2 regions of the Variovorax sp. GW531-E2 genome follow, and region 2 is predicted to be linked to the other one. Evidence: riboswitches for the same ligand, from Rfam matches in the RefSeq annotation. Region 2 holds a riboswitch; the other holds the start of a gene.
What was found. Region 2 has a riboswitch for S-adenosylhomocysteine ahead of metH (methionine synthase). Riboswitches for the same ligand answer to the same signal wherever they lie in the genome.
Positions count from the first base shown of each region.

Region 1: another riboswitch for S-adenosylhomocysteine. It lies ahead of ahcY (adenosylhomocysteinase); the one in region 2 lies ahead of metH (methionine synthase).

Region 1 is NZ_JBWKXQ010000025.1:849-10,945, reverse strand. It holds gene AC07XP_RS16110 (ABC transporter permease) at 1-709, shown strand, start outside; gene AC07XP_RS16105 (peptide chain release factor 3) at 710-2,338, opposite strand; gene AC07XP_RS16100 (GNAT family N-acetyltransferase) at 2,405-2,998, opposite strand; gene AC07XP_RS16095 (alpha/beta fold hydrolase) at 3,024-4,097, opposite strand; gene AC07XP_RS16090 (hypothetical protein) at 4,094-4,534, opposite strand; gene AC07XP_RS16085 (alpha/beta fold hydrolase) at 4,578-5,507, opposite strand; gene phaP (TIGR01841 family phasin) at 5,530-6,027, opposite strand; S-adenosyl-L-homocysteine riboswitch at 6,279-6,347, shown strand; gene ahcY (adenosylhomocysteinase) at 6,413-7,852, shown strand; gene AC07XP_RS16070 (TlyA family RNA methyltransferase) at 7,858-8,688, shown strand; gene metF (methylenetetrahydrofolate reductase [NAD(P)H]) at 8,699-9,523, shown strand; gene AC07XP_RS16060 (septal ring lytic transglycosylase RlpA family protein) at 9,577-10,097, shown strand, end outside.
Region 2 is NZ_JBWKXQ010000018.1:88,029-98,125, reverse strand. It holds gene AC07XP_RS13510 (LysR family transcriptional regulator) at 1-700, opposite strand, end outside; gene AC07XP_RS13505 (PACE efflux transporter) at 803-1,240, shown strand; gene AC07XP_RS13500 (lipase secretion chaperone) at 1,262-2,173, opposite strand; gene AC07XP_RS13495 (esterase/lipase family protein) at 2,185-3,240, opposite strand; S-adenosyl-L-homocysteine riboswitch at 3,373-3,448, shown strand; gene metH (methionine synthase) at 3,471-6,233, shown strand; gene AC07XP_RS13485 (ArnT family glycosyltransferase) at 6,334-8,091, shown strand; gene AC07XP_RS13480 (glycosyltransferase family 2 protein) at 8,088-9,077, shown strand; gene AC07XP_RS13475 (GtrA family protein) at 9,088-9,501, shown strand; gene AC07XP_RS13470 (amidohydrolase family protein) at 9,530-10,097, opposite strand, start outside.

The DNA.
Region 1 (10,097 bases), on a different contig from region 2:
GTTCCTCGGCACAGGCATCGAAGTGGTCGCCGTCTGGGCCCTGTTCCATCGCTTCGGCGAAGTGCAGGGCTGGGGCATCGGCGAGGTCGCGCTGTTCTATGGCCTGGTGAACTGCATGTTCGCCCTCGCCGACGCATTGGGCCGCGGCTTCGACGTGCTGGGCACCGAGTTCCTCCGCACCGGCACCTTCGACCGGCTGCTGCTGCGCCCGCGCCCGCTTGCGTTGCAGCTCATGGGCCACGACGTGCGCATCAGCCGCCTCGGCCGCCTGCTGCAGGGCCTGCTCGTGCTGGCCTTCGCGACCGTGCAGGCCGACATCGCATGGACCCCCAGCGCCGTGGCAATCGCCATGTTCGCCCTGGCCGGTGGCATCGCACTGTTCCTCGGCATCCTCGTGCTGCAGGGCACGCTGTCGTTCTGGACCGTCGAAAGCCTGGAGATCGCCAACGTGCTCACCTACGGCGGCGTGCAGGCGGCGCAGTACCCGCTGGCGCTCTATGCGCAGTGGTTCCGCCGTGTGCTGACCTTCATCGTGCCGCTGGCCTGCGTGGCGTACTACCCGGTGCTGGCGATTCTGGGCAAGCCCGATCCGCTGGGCGCGCCGGCCTGGGTCGGGTGGGTGTCGCCGCTCGCGGGCTTCGTGTTCCTCGCGGCGGCGTTCGGTGCGTGGCGCGTCGGGCTGCGCCACTACACCTCGTCGGGCAGCTGATCAGCCCGCGCTCTGCAGCGCCAGCCCCGCGTGCTCGCGCAGCGGATGGAAGTGGATCTTCGGAAAACGCTCCTGCGCCAGCCGCACGTCGTACGGCGAGGTGCACAAAAAGGCCAGCGTGTCGGCCGCATCCTTGGCCATGCGCACCGGGTAGGCGTGGACGAACTCGCGCAGCTCGGCCGGGGTGTCGGCCGTGATCCAGCGCGCGCCCGTGTACTGGCAGCCTTCGAGGCGCACGTCGGCGTCGTACTCGGCCTTCAGGCGGTGCTGCACCACTTCGAACTGCAGCTGGCCGACCGCGCCCAGCAGCATCGGGCCGCCGACCTCGGGGCGGAAGACCTGGATCGCGCCTTCCTCGCCCAGCTGGGCCAGGCCCTGCTGCAGCTGCTTGGTGCGCAGTGGGTTCTTCAGGATGACGGTCATGAACAGCTCGGGCGCGAAGAAGGGCAGCCCGGTGAACTGCAGGTTCGCGCCGTCGGTGATGGTGTCGCCCAGCTGCACGCCGCCGTGCGTGGTGAAGCCCACGATGTCGCCGGCGTAGGCCTCTTCCACCGCCTCGCGACGCTGGCTCATGAAGGTCACGACGCTGGTGGGGCGCAGCTCTTTCGACGTGCGCTGCACCTTGAGCTTCATGCCCGGCGTGTACTTGCCCGAGGCCATGCGCACGAAGGCGATGCGGTCGCGGTGGTTGGCGTCCATGTTGGCCTGCACCTTGAACACCACGCCCGCGAAGTCCTTGTCCTCGGGCTGGATCTCTTTCACCACCGGCTGGCGGTTGACCAGCGTGGTACTGGTGCGCGACTGCGGCGAGGGCGCCAGGTCGACCAGCGCGTCGAGCACTTCCATCACGCCGAAGTTGTTCACGCCGGAGCCGAAGAACACCGGCGTCTGCTTGCCCGCCAGGAAGGCTTCGCGGTCCCAGGTGGGGGAGGCGCCGGTGGCCAGTTCCATGCTTTCCATGGCGTGCTCGAAGTCGGCACCGAAGCGCTTCGTCAGCGTGTCGCGCTCGCTCAGCGGGATGGTCTCGAAGTCGTGCGGCAGCCGCTCGCTGCCCGACTCGAACACCGTCATCGCCTGCGTGCGCAGGTTCATGATGCCGCGGAAGCTCTTGCCCTGGCCCACGGGCCAGGTCATGGGCACGCAGGGCATGCCGAGTTCGCGCTCCACCTCGTCCAGGATGTCCAGCGGCTCGCGCACTTCACGGTCCATCTTGTTGACGAAGGTGATGATGGGCGTGTCGCGCTGGCGGCAGACCTCGATCAGTCGGCGCGTCTGCGCTTCCACGCCGTTGGCGGCGTCGATCACCATCAGCGCCGAGTCGACGGCGGTGAGCACGCGGTAGGTGTCTTCCGAGAAGTCCTTGTGGCCGGGCGTGTCGAGCAGGTTGATCACGTGCTCGCGGTACACCATCTGCATCACCGACGAGGCCACCGAGATGCCGCGCTGCTTCTCGATTTCCATCCAGTCGGAGGTGGCGTGGCGCGAGGCCTTGCGCGCCTTCACCGAGCCGGCGATCTGGATCGCGCCCGAGAACAGCAGCAGTTTTTCGGTCAGCGTGGTCTTGCCGGCGTCAGGGTGGGAAATGATCGCGAAGGTGCGACGGCGGCGGGTTTCGGCGAGAAAAGACAAGGTGGGCAATCTGCAGGGGAATCCTCCGATTTTAGGAGGCCGCCCCGCCAACCCCGGGCTGTAGGCCTAAAACGCCTCCGTCACCCCGTACGCCCGCATCTGCGCCTCGACCTGCGCCGCGTCCTGGCTCAGCACCACGAGGTCGTGCGCCTTGCCCTCGCGGTCCTTCACGTGGCGCGTGAGCAGGGCCTCGGGCCGGAAGCCCAGGGCCTGGAAGACGGCGATGGCGCCGCGCTGGTCGACGGTCATCTGGGCGACGATCTTTTCCTGCCCGTGGGCGAAGGCCAGCGCGCAGCCCTCCTGCGCCAGCTGCTGGCCCAGGCCGCCGCCGCGCAGCGCGGGCGACACCAGCACGCGCAGCTCGGCCACGTGGCCCGACCACGAATGCGGGTCGCGGATGACGGCCGCGCAGCCCAGCACGGCGCCGTCGCGCACGGCGAGCACGCTGTCGATGTCGCCGCGCTCGATGGCGCGGACCCAGGCGGCCATCACCTTGGGCTCGGTGATGTCGCGCGGCAGAAAGAGCAGGTCGTGCGCCGGCAGCGCCTGCGCGAAGGCCAGCACGGCGGGGGCGTCGGCGCCCGTCATCAGGCGCAGGGCGATGTCGCCGTCCGCGTGGGAAACGGTGCGCGGGTAGGTGCGGGAAGAAGATGCGGTCATGAGCGTAGGAGGATGGTTGTCTTCGTCAGGTGGAGCGCACGCCCAGCCACTCGTCGAGCTTGGGCCACAGCCGCCGCACGGCGTTGGTGCCGGCCGCCAGGCTCACGTGGCCGCCCTTGAGCACCACCTCTTCCTTGTCGGTGGAGCCGATGCCGGCGATCAGCGGCTGCCCCGCCTCGTAGGGCACGATGTGGTCGTGCTGCGCCAGCGCGTGCAGCACCGGCACGGTGATGTTCTTCAGCAGCACGGGGCGCCCGCCGAGCACCAGCTCGCCCTTGTGCAGCTTGTTGTCCCACATGAGTTCCTTCACCGTCTGGCGGAAGTACTCGCCGGCCAGCGGCAGCATCTCGGCGCCCCAGCGGTCGAACATGCGGTACGACTTGACGAACTCGTCGTTGGCCATGTTGTCCCACAGCTGCACCAGCCCGGCGCCGCGCCCCGCGGGGCGCAGCATGTCGAAGGAGGCGAACAGCATCTCGGGCGGCACGTTGCCCACGGTGTCGATGAGGCGGTCGACGTCGAAGTAGCGCCGGTCGGACCACGCATGAAAGAGCTTCATGCGGCTGAAGTCGATCGGCGTGGTGAAGAGCGCCAGGTTCTTCATCGGCCCGCCGGGGTGCAGCGCGGCGTACAACGTGGAGAGCACGCCGCCCATGCAGTAGCCGGCGATGGTCACGTCGTCCTCGCCCGAGTCTTCCTGCACGCGGCGGATCGAATCGGGAATGAAGTCGAGCACGTAGTCCTCGATGCGCAGGCGCTTCTCGTCGGGGCGCGGCGCGTTCCAGTCCATCACGTAGACGTCGTAGCCCTTGAGCAGCAAATACTCGACCATGCTCTGGCCCGGCGCGAGGTCGAAGATGTAGGCGCGGTTGGTGGTGGCCATCACCATGAGCACCGGCACGCGGTAGATCTCGTCGACCATCGGGCGGTAGTGGTACAGGCTCAGCGTGCCGCGCCGGTGGATCTCGTCCTTGGGCGTGAGGCCGACGGCGGGCGCGGTCGAGGTCAGGAAATCCAGCCCCTTGATGTTGCGCTGGATCGTGCGCTCGATCTCGCCGCGGATGTCGGGCAGTTGGAAGGTGTCGGGCGGCGCGCTCATGGGCGGCGCTTTCCAGCGGTGCGTTTCCTGGGGGCGGCGGCCTTGGCTGCCGGTGCAGGCACTGCCGCCGCCGGCGGTTGCTTGGTGCGACGCGGCCGGGGCGGTGCAGTGGCCGTATCGGCGGTCCGCGCGGCCGGCCCGGCCCCGCCTTCCAGCGCGCGGCGGATGCCCGCCAGGTGGTCGTCGATGCGGTGCAGCTGCTCGCCCAGCGCCTGCAGGTCGGCGCGCGTGGGCAGGTTCAGCAGCGTGAGGTAGCGCGCCATCAGGTCGCCCAGCGCCTTCTGCGCGGTGAGCGAGGCGTTCATGCCGCCGTGCATGCCCTGGCGGAACGGGTCCGAGGCCATGGCTTCGTTGGCGAATTCGTTGGTGCTTTTTTCCCATTGGGCCGTGAGCTCGCGCCACAGGGCCATGGGATCGAGGGACGGAAACTGGCTCATGAAAACACCTCCGTCTGGGTTCGTTGTCGTGTCTCTTTTTTCTTCAGTGATCGTCGCGTCGCGCCGCCCGTGCGGTGTGCGCGGCGATGGCCTCGATGATCTGCGGCCACATCGCGATCGGCAGCGCATGGCCCATGCGCGGGATGCGCAGCAGCGTCGCGCCGGCAATGGCCTCGGCCACGTCGATGCCGCAGGCCACGGGCACCAGCGGATCGACGTCGCCGTGGATCACCAGCGTGGGCACCTGCACCGCGCGCAGCGCCGGCTTGCGGTTGCCCGATGCGAACACGGCCGCCAACTGCCGCGCCACGCCGCCCGGGTTGAGGCCGCGCAGGAAGGCCAGTTGCGCGCGTTCAGCGTCGCGCGCCTCGTCGAGCGGAAAGGCGTCGGGGCCGCGCAGCACGCGCCACAGCTTGGCGTGGTGCGGCAGGTAGGCCTCGAAGCTCGTCGGCGCGGGTGCGAACAGCACCGCCAGCGCCTCGGGCGTGGGCGGCGGCAGGGCCGGGTCGCCGGTGCTCGACATGATGCTGGTGAGCGAACGCATCCGCCCCGGGTGATGGATGGCCATCTCCTGCCCGATGGCGCCGCCCATCGACGCGCCTACGACGTGGGCGCGCGCGATGCCCAGCGCGTCGAGCAGGCCGGCGCAGTCGTCGGCCATGTCGCGCAGCGTGTAGGGCACCTGCAGCGGGCGCCCGGCCATGGCCTGCAGCATCAGCGCCTGGATGTCGGGCACGCCGGCGTGCGGCAGGTGGGTGGAGTGGCCGATGTCGCGGTTGTCGAAGCGGATCACGTGGTGGCCGCCGGCCTGCGCCAGGGCGGCGCAGAACGCGTCGTCCCACGCGACCATCTGGGCGCCGAGGCCCATGACCAGCAACAGCGGCGGCGCCTCGGGGTCGCCGAAGCTGTCCCAGGCCAGTTCGATGCCGTTGGCGCGGGTGCGCCGTTCGGTGCGGGGCGCGACGGCGGTCATGCGGGCCTTTCTTTGCTTCTTGTTACTTGCGCTGCAGCAGCTTCGTGACCTCGTCCACGTTGGCCTGGATGCGCTGGCGCACCACGTCGAAGGCGTCGGCCTGCGACTTGGCGGCCAGGGTGGCCAGCTCCTTGATGTCGTCGACGGCGCGCTGGAACGACTGGCGGCCCAGCTCGTCGAGCTTGGCCAGGTTTTCCTTCGGGTCCTTGCCCGGCATCGCCTTGGCGGCGGTCTGCCATTCGGCGATGGCCGTCTTGATCATCTCGGTCTGTCGCTGCACCACGGTCTGCAGGCCCTGGTAGGACTTCTCGTTGGCCTGCATCAGCGCCTGCAGGTCCTTGCGGCCGCTGTCGAGCAGCTTGCCGGCGCCGCCGGTCAGGTTCAGGTTCTGCAGGCGCTCGGCCATGCCCTTGAGGTTCTTCATCGGATCGAGCATGTCCGCGGCGGACGGCGCCGCCTGCTTCGCGCCGGCGCTGCTGGCGGTGGTTTTTTTCGCGGCGGCTTTCTTGGCAGTGGCCATGGTGCGGAATCTCCTGTGTCGGGTGATGAAAACAATCGAACGGGTGGATGCAGGCAGCGGCCGGGCGGCCGGGGCCCGCCGCCACGATACGCCGGGCCGGCGCGGCTCAGGGCGCTCCAAGCGCGGATTTGCCTGCGGAGTTTCCCGGGGTGGCCCGCGCCGCCCGGCCCAGCCTCGCGGGCGTCCGCGCTTTCCGTGATGTGGGATGCCCCGGTCGATTGGCGGGCCGGGCGGCCGCGACTACAATCCGGCGCTCCGAGGAGCGTTGCAGCGCCGTCAGGCGTGAGGCTCGGACCACATCGCAACCACGCTCACCCGCTGTTCTCGCGGTGAGTCTTTCTTCCCCGTACGCAGTGGCATCTTTCAAACCAGTTTTGGAGTTCACATGAGCGCTGTACTCAAGCCCACCCCCGTCTCGACCGCCGACCAGGCGATTGCCGACCTGTCCCTTGCCGCCTGGGGCCGCAAGGAAATCAAGATCGCCGAAACCGAGATGCCCGGCCTGATGGCCATCCGTGAAGAGTTCTCGAAGGGCCAGGCCCTGAAGGGCGCGCGCATCACGGGCTCGCTGCACATGACCATCCAGACGGCCGTGCTGATCGAAACGCTGCAAGCCCTGGGCGCCGAAGTGCGCTGGGCCTCGTGCAACATCTTCTCGACGCAGGACCACGCAGCCGCCGCCATCGCCGCCGCCGGCACGCCGGTGTTCGCCATCAAGGGCGAGTCGCTGAAGGACTACTGGGACTACACCCACGCCATCTTCGACTTCGGTCCCAAGGGCTCGAAGGGCGAAGGCCCGAACATGATCCTGGACGACGGCGGCGACGCCACGCTGCTCATGCACCTGGGCCAGCGCGCTGAAAAAGACCTGGGCGTGCTCGCCAACCCGACCAGCGAAGAAGAACGCATTCTGTACGCCGCCATCAAGGCCAAGCTGGCCGTGGACGACACCTGGTACACCCGCAAGTCGGCCGAGATCATCGGCGTGACCGAAGAGACCACCACCGGCGTGCACCGCCTGAACGAGATGAGCGCCAAGGGCACGCTGCTGTTCCGCGCCATCAACGTGAACGACTCGGTCACCAAGAGCAAGTTCGACAACCTGTACGGCTGCCGCGAATCGCTGGTGGACGGCATCAAGCGCGCGACCGACGTGATGATCGCCGGCAAGGTGGCCTGCGTGGCCGGCTACGGCGACGTGGGCAAGGGCTCGGCCCAGGCGCTGCGCGCGCTGTCGGCGCAGGTGTGGGTCACCGAAATCGACCCGATCAACGCCCTGCAGGCCGCCATGGAGGGCTACAAGGTCGTGACCATGGAGTACGCCGCCGACAAGGCCGACATCTTCGTGACCACCACCGGCAACAAGGACGTCATCACGCACGACACCATGGTCAAGATGAAGGACCAGGCCATCGTCTGCAACATCGGCCACTTCGACAACGAGATCGACGTCGCGTCGATCGAGAAGTACGAGTGGGAAGAGATCAAGCCGCAGGTCGACCACATCACCTTCCCGGACGGCAAGAAGATCATCCTGCTGGCCAAGGGCCGCCTCGTGAACCTGGGCTGCGGCACGGGCCACCCGAGCTTCGTGATGTCGTCGTCGTTCGCCAACCAGACCATCGCCCAGATCGAACTGTTCACCAAGCCCGACGCCTACCAGGCCGGCAAGGTCTACGTGCTGCCCAAGCACCTGGACGAGAAGGTCGCGCGCCTGCACCTGAAGAAGGTCGGCGCCATGCTCACGGAGCTGACCGACTCGCAAGCCGCCTACATCGGCGTGGACAAGAACGGCCCTTACAAGCCGGACACCTACCGCTATTGATCCGCGTGCGCGCCGATCAACTGTTGGTGGAGCGCGGCCTGGCCGCGTCGCGTTCGCAAGCGGTCCGGCTCATCGCCGGCGGCATGCGCTGGCGTGACGCGGGCACGGGCGACGCGTGGCGCAACGTCGCCAAGAACAAGGACGAAGTGCCCGAGTCGGCCGAGCTCGAGCTCGCCGACGCCGCCGAGGCGCGCTACGTGTCGCGCGGCGGCCTCAAGCTCGAAGGCGCGCTGAAGACCAGCGGCGTGGACCCGACCGGCAAGCTCTGCCTGGACGTCGGCCAGTCGACCGGAGGCTTCACCGACTGCCTGTTGCAGCACGGCGCCGCCAAGGTGGTGGGCGTCGACGTCGGCCACGGGCAGCTGCATGCGCGCATGCGCGAGGACGAACGTGTGGTCGCCATCGAAGGCGTCAATGCGCGGGCGCTGTCGCCGGCCGATCTGCAGGTGGACGATGAAGAAGGCGCAGAAGCTGGCGAGGCGCTCGAAGTTGTCGAAGCCCCGGCCGAACCGCGCTTCGACCTCATCGTCGGCGACCTGTCCTTCATCTCGCTCACGCTGGTGCTGCCGGCCGTGGTGCAGTTCCTGGCCGACGACGGCCAGTTGCTGATGCTGGTCAAGCCGCAGTTCGAGCTGCAGCCCGGCCAGGTCGGCAAGGGCGGCATCGTGCGCGACGAGGCGATGTACGCTGTGGTCGAGAAGCGCCTGCACGACGCCTGCGCGGCGCTCGAGCTGAAGGTGCTGCGCTGGTTCGACAGCCCGATCGCCGGGGGCGACGGCAACCGCGAGTTTTTCATTCACGCCGTTCGTGCTGCCAAGGCCGGCGACGGTTCCTAAGGAGACGCAGGTGCGCCTTCCGCTGAGTTTCGAATTCTTCCCGACCAAGACGCCCGAAGGCGCGGTCAAGCTGCGCGCCGTGCGCCAGCAGCTGTATGCGCGCAAGCCGCAGTTCTGCTCCGTCACTTACGGCGCGGGCGGCTCCACGCACCAGGGCACCTTCGGTGCGGTGCAGGAGATCCTGGCCGAGGGCGTGGACGCCGCCAGCCATTTCTCGTGCATCGGCGCCACGCGCGCCACGGTGCGCGAGCAGCTGGCCGAGCTGAAGGCCATGGGCGTCAAGCGCCTCGTCGCGCTGCGCGGCGACCTGCCCAGCGGCTATGGCATCGGCGGCGAGTTCCAGTACGCGAGCGACCTCGTCGCCTTCATCCGCGAGGAGACCGGCCGCGACTTCCACATCGAGGTGGCCTGCTACCCCGAAGTGCATCCGCAGGCGCGCTCGCCCGAAGCCGACCTGCAGGCCTTCGCGACCAAGATGAAGGCCGGCGCCGACTCGGCCATCACGCAGTATTTCTTCAGCCCCGAGGCCTACTTCCGCTTCGTCGACGACGCGCGCAAGCTGGGGCTCGACACGCCGATCGTGCCGGGCATCATGCCCATCACGAGCTCGACGCAGCTCATGCGTTTCTCGGACGCCTGCGGCGCCGAGATTCCGCGCTGGATCCGCCTGCGCCTGCAGGGCTTCGGCGACGACACGGCTTCCATCAAGGCCTTCGGCCTGGACGTGGTGACCGACCTGTGCGCGCGCCTGCAAGCGGGCGGCGCACCCGCGATCCACTTCTACACGATGAACCAGTCGGCGGCCACGCTGGCGATCCTGGAGCGCCTGGATTGAGAGGGCTGCGCGCGGTCGCCGTCGCGGTCTCCTGCGTGCTCGCAGGGTGCACCATGCCGCCTGCCACGCAGGAGAAAGACGCGGACACCGCCGCCGCGCCGGCGGCGTCCGGCAAGCGGCTGCAGCCGCTGGGACGCGGCCTGGCCGTGCCGCCCGGCGCCGCCCCGCGCTCGGCCGTGCCGTCGGTGCGCTACGACCTCGCGGTGTCGGGCACCGGCGAATCGCTGGACGACGGCGTACCCGGCGATGAGCCGCGCGAGATCTTCGAGCGTGGTGGCGCGTCGTGGTACGGCATCCAGTTCCATCAGCGCAAGACCGCCAACGGCGAGCGTTTCGACATGGGCGCCATGACGGCGGCCCACAAGACGCTGCCCTTCAACACGCGCGTGTGCGTGCGCAGCCTGGTCAACGGCAGCGAGGTGCTGGTGCGCGTCAACGACCGCGGGCCCTTCACGCCGGGCCGCATCATCGACCTGAGCCGCGCCGCGGCCGACCGCATCGGTCTCACGAGCATGGGCATCAAGCAGGTGGCGCTGTCGGTCATCGACCGCGAGGGCATGCGCTGCGGCGGCCA
Region 2 (10,097 bases):
CGGCGGTGATCAGGCTCAGCGCGGCCAGCGCGTTGTCGGTGCGCCAGACATGCCGCGCGAACACGAAGCGCGGGTCGCTGGTGGCCAGGTCGCGCCCCGCGACCACGATCTGGCGCGTGTTGGTCAGGTGCTCCTCGCGCAGGCGCCCGCCGGCCGCGGCGCGCAGCACGGGGTGCTCGGGCGCCATCACGGCCACCATGGTGTCGCTGCCCACCTCCTGGAAGCCCTCGCGGCCGTCGAGGCTGGGGCGCTCGAACACCAGCGCCAGCTGCGCCCGGCCGCTGTGCAGCAGCGCCAGCGCGTCGGCCTGCGGTGCGGCCAGCACCTCGACCTGCAGCAGCGGGTAGTCGTCGGCCAGCGCGGCCAGCGGCCCGCTCCAGGGCGCGGCCAGCAGCTCGGGCGCGATGGCCAGCGTGAGCCGGTCTTCCAGCCCCTGCGTGAGCGCCAGCGCCTGCACCTGCAACTGCCGCAGCTGGGCCGCGAGCAGCCGCGCCTGCGGTTCGAGCGAGCGCGCGGCGGACGTGGGCTGGGGCTCGCGGCCGCTGCGGTCGAACAGCGGCAGCGCCAGCTCGGCCTCGAGATTGGCGATGGCCATGCTGACGGCCGACGGCACTTTGCGCAGCGCCCGCGCGGCGGCCGAGAACGAGCCGTGGTCGATCACGGCCAGGAAGACCTCGACGTTGTCGCTGGAGAAAGCCATGGCGCCCCGATCTATCAATAAAACTGAAATAAGTTAACTTTTTATATCAACTAAAAGCAAATAAAGTCCCTCCATCGCAGTCAAACACACAGAGAAACAGTCATGCAGGGCCTTCAGCGTCGGATCGTTTACATCTCCCTCTACGAGGGCATCGCCATCGTGGCGGCCAGCGCCGGCCTGGCCCTGATGTCGGATGCGGGGCTCGGCCACTCGGGCCTGCTGGCCGTGGGCGCCTCGGTGATCGCGGTGATCTGGAACCTGACCTTCAACGCCCTGTTCGAGCGCTGGGAGTCGCGCCAGGCGGTGCGCGGGCGCAGCCTAAAGCGCCGCATCGCCCACGCCATCGGCTTCGAGGGCGGCCTGATCGCCTTCCTGGTGCCGATGCTGGCCTGGGGACTGGGCGTGTCGCTCTGGCAGGCGCTGGTGATGGACCTGGGTCTGGTGGTGTTCTTCCTGGTCTACACCTTCGTCTTCAACTGGGCCTTCGACCGCGTGTTCGGCCTGCCGGCCTCGGCCATGGGCGAAGCGCAGCCTGCGTAAGCCTGCGCTTACTTGGCGGATTTATCGCGCCGGCTTGGACGCGGCAGCCGAGCGCATCGCCAGGGCACCGCTCAGGCGCAGGCGCTCGTTCTCGTTGAAGAGCGTCTCGCGCAGCTGGGCCCGCTCGGCCTCGGGCGCGCTGGCGTAGCGGTCGAGCCGGGCATTCCATTCCTGGGTTTCCTGGTCGAGCGTGGCCAGGCCGCGCGCCACCTCGTAGCCGTAGGCCTCGCTGCGCGCGGCAAAGCGCTCCTGGGGGCTGGCGCCGCGCGCCTGCAGCGCCTCGGTCTGGCGCATCACGTCCAGATGGGCCACCGCCTCCTTGCGCACCTCGCGCTGCGCCGGCGACAGCCAGGCCTGCTCGCTTTGCGCCAGCGCCGCGGCGCGCTGCTCGGGCGTGAGGTCGGGGTTGGACAGCAACTCCATCTTCTCGGCCATGAACCGGTCCTGCCGGATCTGGTCGCCGAACAGGCCTTCGATTTCCTCGGGCGCGAAGAACTGCCGGCGCACCGCTTCGCGCGCCTCCAGGCTGCGCCGCAGGAAGGCCGGGTCGCCGGGCGCGGGCGGCTGCAGGGTGCGCAGGGCCTCCTGCATGTCGACGTAGCGCTCCAGCAGGCCCAGCGCGCGCACGCGCCAGTCTTCGCGCAGGCGCTGGGCGAGCAGGGCGGGCGCGCGGGCCATCAGCGTGGCCTTGCTGTCGGCCTGCGCTTCGGCGAGCACCTGGTCGAAGAGGGTGATGAGGTCGCTGGTGAGGAGGGCGTCGGGGGCCGCGGCAGCTTGCGGCACAGCCGGGGGCACGCCGGGCACCGCGACCGCCGCCGTGGCGCGGGGCGCGCCGGCCTGCGGCGCATCGACCGCCCCGGGGCCGAGCGCCAGCCAGCCGGTCCCCGCGGCCACCAGCGCGACCACGCCGATGGTCAAGGCCACACCGCGCATGCGCAGCGTCCTCAGAGCCCCGCGCTCTTGAGTCGCGCGGCCTGTTCCCTGAACAGCTCCGGCGGCTTCTTCTCGTAGTACGGGAACTGGCTGCCGTAGGTGTTGCCGAAGGCCTGGTTCACCTCGTCCAGGTGGTTCTGGCGGTAGTCGCCCAGGTGGGTGCCCAGGCGCGTGGTGCAGACCGCGAGCAGGCCGTCGTTGGCCTCGCCGAAGAAGAACAGGCTGCCCAGGGTCGACAGCGCCGTGTCGCTCGGGTCGAACAGGTTGAAGCTGGTCGACACGCCCGACCACGAGTAGTAGCGCACGCCGTTGGCCACGGCCGCACCGCTCTTCACGTCGCACGACGAGCCCGGCGCGGGGCGCCCCTGCGGGAACTTGGCGTCGAAGGCCGCGCCGCCCGCCGTGGTCAGCGAGGCCAGCGCGTTCAGCGGCACCTCGGGCAGCTGGCTCGGGTCCTTGCCCGAGAGAAAACCGATCAGCCCCGTCAGCAGGCCGACGGCCTTCACCACCAGGGTCTGGCCGATGCCGCCTTCGGGCAGCTTGGCCAGCAGGTCGGCCACCTTCGAGCCGCCGTTGGCACCGCCCACCGAGGTGACCGAGGCCACCATGTCGGGCGCCACGGCCGCCACGTAGCGCACCGTGGGCGAGCCCTGCGAATGGCCGATGAGGTTGAATTTGAGCGTGGGGTTCTGCTCCAGCGCGCGGATGGTCTTGAGCTCCTGCAGCAGCTGCTCGCCGCGGATCTCGGAGGTGTTGGTGCCCGACACCTGCGCCACGTACACCTTGGCGCCCGCTGCGGCCAGCCTGCCGGGGATGTCGTAGAAGTAGTCGACGCCCAGCAGGTTGTCGAAGCCCAGCAGGCCGTGGACCAGCACGATCGGGTACTTCGTCTTCGCCGTGTCGGAGGTGACGCGGGCCTCGACGCGGGTGGCGCTGTCGCCGGCCGCGGCACGCGCTGGTGGCGCGTGAACCGCGAGGGCCGCGGCGGCCAGGAGGCCGCAGCTCAAGGCCACGGCGCGCATCGGGGTGGCTGCATGCTGCAACCGGACATTCCACTTCCTGGCCATCGGCGAACTCCCTTACGTTTGGTTAAAAACACGAACGTTCGTTCAGAAACGGTGGGCGCATTCTGTTGACACGTGCAGGAATGAAAACTGGGGTTTTCCCAGGGCGCAATCGAATCGACCTAAAATGCGCGACTTCCCAAGGAGCGTTGCAGCGGTTCGCCACAGAGGCGAATCGTCAGGCTTGGGGCGACAACGACGCTCGCCTGTCCGACTCTTCCGCAGGTGAGGCCATGTCCCAGATTCCCGCATCCGTTTCCGCTCCCGTCGCTCCCCCTCCCATGAAGCTGTCCGGCCTCGAGCCGGTCGCCATCGGCGAAGGCTCGCTGTTCGTCAACATCGGCGAGCGCACCAACGTCACCGGCTCCAAGGCCTTCGCGCGCATGATCCTCAACGGCCAGTTCGAGGACGCCCTGGCGGTCGCGCGCCAGCAGGTGGAGAACGGCGCGCAGGTGATCGACATCAACATGGACGAGGCCATGCTCGACAGCAAGGCCGCCATGGTGCGTTTCCTGAACCTCATCGCCAGCGAGCCCGACATTGCGCGCGTGCCGGTGATGGTCGACAGCTCCAAGTGGGAGGTCATCGAGGCCGGCCTGCGCTGCATCCAGGGCAAGGGCATCGTCAACTCCATCTCCATGAAGGAGGGCGTCGACAAGTTCAAGCACGAGGCCAAGCTGGTCAAGCGCTACGGCGCCGCCGCCGTGGTCATGGCCTTCGACGAGAAGGGCCAGGCCGACACCTACGCACGCAAGATCGAGATCTGCGAGCGCGCCTACCGCGTGCTGGTCGACGAGGTGGGCTTTCCGCCCGAAGACATCATCTTCGACCCGAACATCTTCGCCATTGCCACCGGCATCGAGGAGCACGACAACTACGCGGTCGACTTCATCAACGCCGTGCGCTGGATCAAGGAGAACCTGCCCGGCGCCAAGGTGTCGGGCGGCGTGAGCAACGTGAGCTTCAGCTTCCGCGGCAACGACCCGGTGCGCGAGGCCATCCACACCGTGTTCCTGTACCACGCGATCCAGGCGGGCATGGACATGGGCATCGTCAACGCCGGCATGGTCGGCGTGTACGACGACCTGGAACCCACGCTGCGCGAGCGCGTGGAAGACGTGGTGCTCAACCGCCGCCCCGACGCCGGCGAGCGCCTCGTCGAAGTCGCCGAGACCGCCAAGAGCGGCGCCAAGGACGACAGCAAGAAGCTCGAATGGCGCGGCACGCCCGAGCACCCGGTGCACGTCAACCAGCGCCTGTCGCACGCGATGGTGCACGGCATCACCGACTTCATCGTCGAAGACACCGAAGAGGCCTACCAGCAGATCCTCGCCAAGGGCGGGCGTCCGCTGCACGTGATCGAAGGCCCGCTCATGGACGGCATGAACATCGTGGGCGACCTCTTCGGCCAGGGCAAGATGTTCCTGCCGCAGGTGGTGAAGTCGGCGCGCGTGATGAAGTCGGCCGTGGCCCACCTCATCCCGTACATCGAGGAAGAAAAGCGCCAGGACGAGGCCGCGGGCCGCGACGTGCGCACCAAGGGCAAGATCATCATCGCCACCGTGAAGGGCGACGTGCACGACATCGGCAAGAACATCGTCACCGTCGTGCTCCAGTGCAACAACTTCGAAGTGGTGAACATGGGCGTGATGGTCCCGTGCCACGAGATCCTGGCGAAGGCGAAGGTCGAGGGCGCGGACATCGTCGGCCTGTCGGGCCTCATCACGCCCAGCCTCGAAGAGATGCAGTACGTGGCCGGCGAGATGCAGAAGGACGACCACTTCCGCATCAAGAAGATCCCGCTGCTCATCGGCGGCGCCACCACCAGCCGCGTGCACACGGCCGTGAAGATCGCGCCGCACTACGAAGGCCCCGTGGTCTACGTGCCCGACGCCTCGCGCAGCGTGAGCGTGGCGCAGAGCCTGCTCTCGGACCAGGCCACCGCGTACATCGACGAGATCAACGCCGACTACGAGAAGGTGCGCACGCAGCACGCCAACAAGAAGCAGGTGCCGATGTGGCCGCTGGCCAAGGCGCGCGCCAACAAGACGCCCGTCGACTTCGCGAACTTCGTGCCCACCGTGCCCAAGTTCATCGGCCGGCGCGTGTTCAAGAACTTCGACCTCACCGAGCTGGCCAAGTACATCGACTGGGGCCCGTTCTTCCAGACCTGGGACCTGGCCGGCCCGTTCCCTGCCATCCTGAAGGACGAGATCGTCGGCACCGAGGCCGTGCGCGTGTACGCCGACGGCCAGCGTATGCTCAAGCGCCTCATCGAAGGGCGCTGGCTCAGCGCCAGCGGCGTGGTCGGCTTCTGGCCCGCCAACACGGTGAACGACGACGACATCGAGCTGTACACCGACGAGACGCGCAGCGAAGTCGCGCTCACCTGGTACGGCATGCGCCAGCAGACCGAGAAGCAGATGATCGACGGCGTGATGCGCCCCAGCCGCTGCCTGGCCGACTTCGTCGCGCCCAAGGACAGCGGCGTGAAGGACTACGTGGGCGTGTTCGCCGTCACGGCCGGCCTGGGCGTCGAGAAGAAAGAGAAGTTCTTCATCGACGACCTCGACGACTACTCGGCCATCATGCTCAAGGCCCTGGCCGACCGGCTGGCCGAGGCTTTTGCCGAAGCCATGCACCACCGCGTGCGCACCGACCTGTGGGGCTACGCGCCCCACGAAGGCCTGAGCAACGACGACATGATTGCCGAGAAGTACCGCGGCATCCGCCCCGCGCCCGGCTACCCGGCCTGCCCCGACCACAGCGTGAAGGGCCCGATGTTCGACCTTCTGAACTGCGCGGACATTGGCATGACCCTGACGGAGAGCCTCGCTATGATGCCCGCCGCCAGCGTGAGCGGCTTCTACCTCGGGCACCCCGATGCGACGTACTTCAACGTCGGCAAGATCGGGCACGACCAGTTGCAGGACCAGGCCGCGCGGCGCCACACGAGCGAATCGGAGCTCGAGCGCCTGCTGGCGCCGAACCTTTGAACCTGCCGGCCGGTCGGCGCGACCGGAGTGACCGGCCACGGGAGTTGATATTCAGAAGCTGATCTTTGCCGCCGCGCACTACGCCCAGTTCGCGATCTTCGTGATTGCCTGCTGGGGTGCCGGCCGCGTGGTGCTCGCGCGCCTGCGCCCGCCCTCGCGCCGCGACGCCTGGCTCGAGGCGGCCATGTCGGCCGCGCTCGGTGTCGGCCTTTACATCTGTGCCTTCCAGGCGCTGGCGATCTTCGGGCTCTTTCGCCGCGAGGCCACGCTGGGGCTGATCGGCGCGGGCGTCGTGGCTGCCGCATGGCAGTGGCGCGGCTGGCGCGCCGAGGTGCGTGCGCTGCGCGCGGCCGCGCCCGCCACGCCGCCGTGGACCCGCTTCGAACGCATCGCCGCCATCGCGCTGGCGCTGGTCGCGCTGCCCGCGCTGGTGGCGCCGCTCGCGCCGCCGGCCGCCTTCGACGAGCTGATGTACCACCTGCCGTATGCGCGCCTCGTGGCGCAGCAGGGCACGCTGGGCATCCACGACTGGCTGCGCTACCCCTGGTTCCCGTACAACTACAACCTGCTGTACGCCGCCGCGCTGCAGGTGGGCGACGACGTGTTGCCGCACTTCCTCAACGCCCTGGCGGGCGCGCTGTCGGTGCTGATGATCTTCCGCCTGGGCATCCTGCATGCCAACCGGCTCACCGCCTGCATCGGCGCGGCCATCTGGCTGGGCATGGGCGACTACGCCAACGCGCTGATCGACATGGGCGTGGCGCTGTTCGTGCTGTCGGCCTTCGTGGCGCTGTGGTGGTGGCGCGAGTCCGAACCGCTGCGCGACGGCACGCGCTGGCTCTGCCTGGCGGCGTTCTGCCTCGGCGTGGCGGCGGGCTCCAAGTACCAGGCGCTGATCTTCCTGCCGCTGGTGGCGGTGTTCGTGGTGCGCCACGAGCGCCGCCTGCTGCGAGCCTGGGCGCCGGCGCTGCTGTGCTTCCTGATTCCGTGCATCTACTGGTACGCACGCAACGCGATCATGACGGGCGACCCCTTCAACCCGATCGGCGCGCGCGTGTTCGGCTTCACCGAATGGGTGCCGGCCGACTACGTGCAGCAGGTGGCCGACGTGCGCGACCACGCCGAGATGCCCAACGCGCTGATCTGGTCGGTGTTCCTCGCGCCCTTCAGCGTGTGGTGGAAGCGCTCCGCCGCCGTGCGCGCGGCGGGCTGGTTCTGCCTGTACTCGGTGGCCGTGTGGGTCGTGACCTCGCGCTACCCGCGCTACCTCATGGCCTCGTTCCCACTGCTCGCCATGACGGCCGCCGTGGGCTGGCAGGTGCTGTTCGGCTGGATCGCGGCGGGCGTGCGCCGCCTGCGCGCAGCGCCCGCTGCGGTCGCTGCCGACGGCCCGCGCAGTGGCGCCGGCGTCGGCGACTGGGTCGTGGTGCTGCTGCTGGCCGTGCTGGCCGCCGTGTCGGTGGGCCAGACGGCCACCAAGGTGTCGATGATCTCGCTCACGCCCGAGGCGCGCGAGGCCTTCCTGCGCAAGCACGTGCCGGGCTACGGCGTGATGGACTATGTGCGCCGCAACGTGACCGGCCGCGTCTACCAGATCGCGCTGAACGAGGCGATCTACTACGGCCCCAACCCGATCTGGGGCGACACGCTGGGGCGCTGGCGCTACCGCGACTACCTGCTGATGTCGCCCGGCGACACGGCGCGCAAGCTGGCGGCCGAGGGCTTCACCACCGTCGTCATGTCGCCCGAGATGGTGAAAGTGCTCAGCGTGCGGCCCGGCTTCGACCAGTACTATGGCCTGCTGCACGACCAAGACGGCAGCCGCGCCTACCGACTCCTTCCGACGACCGCCCCATGACGACCGACCACCGACCCGCCCCCGTGTCCGCCATGCCGCGCATTGCCGCCGTCATTCCCTGCTTCAACGAGGCCCTGGCCATCACCCAGGTGATCGAGGGCTTCCGCGCGGCCTTGCCGGGCGCCGAGATCCACGTCTTCGACAACAACTCCACCGACGACACCGCCGCCGTGGCCCGCGCGGCCGGCGCGATCGTCACGCACGTGGCCGCGCGCGGCAAGGGCAACGTGGTGCGGCGCATGTTCGCCGACGTCGAGGCCGACATCTACGTGATGGTCGACGGCGACGCCACCTACGACACCACCGCCGCGCCGCGCCTCATCGCGCGGCTGGTCGAGGGCAACCTCGACATGGTGGTCGGCAGCCGCGTGGACGACGGCCAGGACGCGCTCACCTACCGCGCCGGCCACCGCTTCGGCAACTGGCTGCTCACGGGCACCGTGGCGCAGCTCTTCGGCGGCGGCCTCACCGACATGCTCTCGGGCTACCGCGTGTTCTCGCGCCGCTATGCCAAGTCGTTCCCGGCGCTGTCGCAGGGCTTCGAGATCGAGACCGAGCTGACCGTGCACGCGCTCGAGCTGCGCATGCCCTACGCCGAGGAAGCCACCGCCTACAGCACGCGCCCCGAAGGCTCGCACAGCAAGCTCTCGACCTACCGCGACGGCTGGCGCATCCTGAAGACCATCGGCAAGCTGTTCGTCAGCGAGCGGCCGCTGCAGTTCTTCTCGATCGTCGCGGCCGTGCTCGCGATCGCTGCGCTCGCGCTGGCCCTGCCGCTGTTCATGACCTACGCCCACACCGGCCTGGTGCCGCGGCTGCCCACGGCGGTGCTCGCCACCGGCGCGATGCTGGCGGCGCTGCTGTCCTTCGTCTGCGGCGTGGTGATGCACACCGTCACGCTCGGCCGGCAGGAGGCCAAGCGGCTGCGCTACCTGGCGCAGCCCTGCGTGCGCGAGAGCTTGCGCAAGAGCCTGCGCGCGCACTGACGGCGGCGCGATGAAGATCGGGCGCGAGTTCCTCTCGTTCGCCGTGGCCGGCGTGATCGGCTTCGTGGTGGACGTGACGGTGCTCTACCTGCTGGCGCCTCTCTTGGGGTGGTACGGCGCGCGCGTCGTGTCGTTCCTGGCCGCCGCCACCACCACCTGGCTCTACAACCGCCGCTACACCTTCGCGGCGAGCGCGGCCGGCGCCGCCACGGGGCGTTCGGTCTGGCGCGAATACCTGGGCTACCTCACGACCATGCTGGCCGGCGCCGTGCTGAACTACGGCACCTACGTGCTCACGCTGCACTGGGTGGAGGGTCGCTGGGCCGCCGCGCTCGGCGTGGCGCTGGGCAGCATCGCGGGCCTGGGCGCCAACTTTCTCTCGGCGCGCTACCTGGTCTTTCGCTCGCATCGCAGCGGCGGCTGAGGCCGCCGCCGGGCGCGTGCACTCAGGTTCAGTGCCCGCCCGACACCACCACCGGGATCTCGGTGGCCGGCGGCGTGTTGCGGCTGCGACCGCAGCGCACGAGGCCGTCGATCATCACCATGCCCACGCCCGGGATGTCGCCCAGCTGCACGCTTTCGAGCAGGCCCGGCGCGGGCGAATGCTGGGCGCGGTCCATGAACACGAAGTCGGCCGCGCGGCCAACTTCGATCAGGCCGCAGTTGAGCTTGCGGATCTTCGCCGTGTTGCCGGTGGCGAAGCAGAACACCAGCTCGGCCGGGATGTTCGCGATCGACGACAGCATCGCCACCATGCGCAGGATGCCCAGCGGCTGCACGCCCGAGCCCGCGGGCCCGTCGGTGCCCAGGATCACGCGGTGCGGGCACTTCAGTTCGAGCGCGGCCTTGGCCGCCGCGATGGCGACCTTCTCGTTGCCGTTGTGCACGATCTCGATGGCGCGCGTGCTCTTCTCGCACAGCTCGCACACATGCGCCTCGGGCAGCGACGTGTGGCCGCCGTTGATGTGGCCGATGACGTCGGCGTCGGCCTCCAGCACCACGTCCTTGTCGATCAGGCCC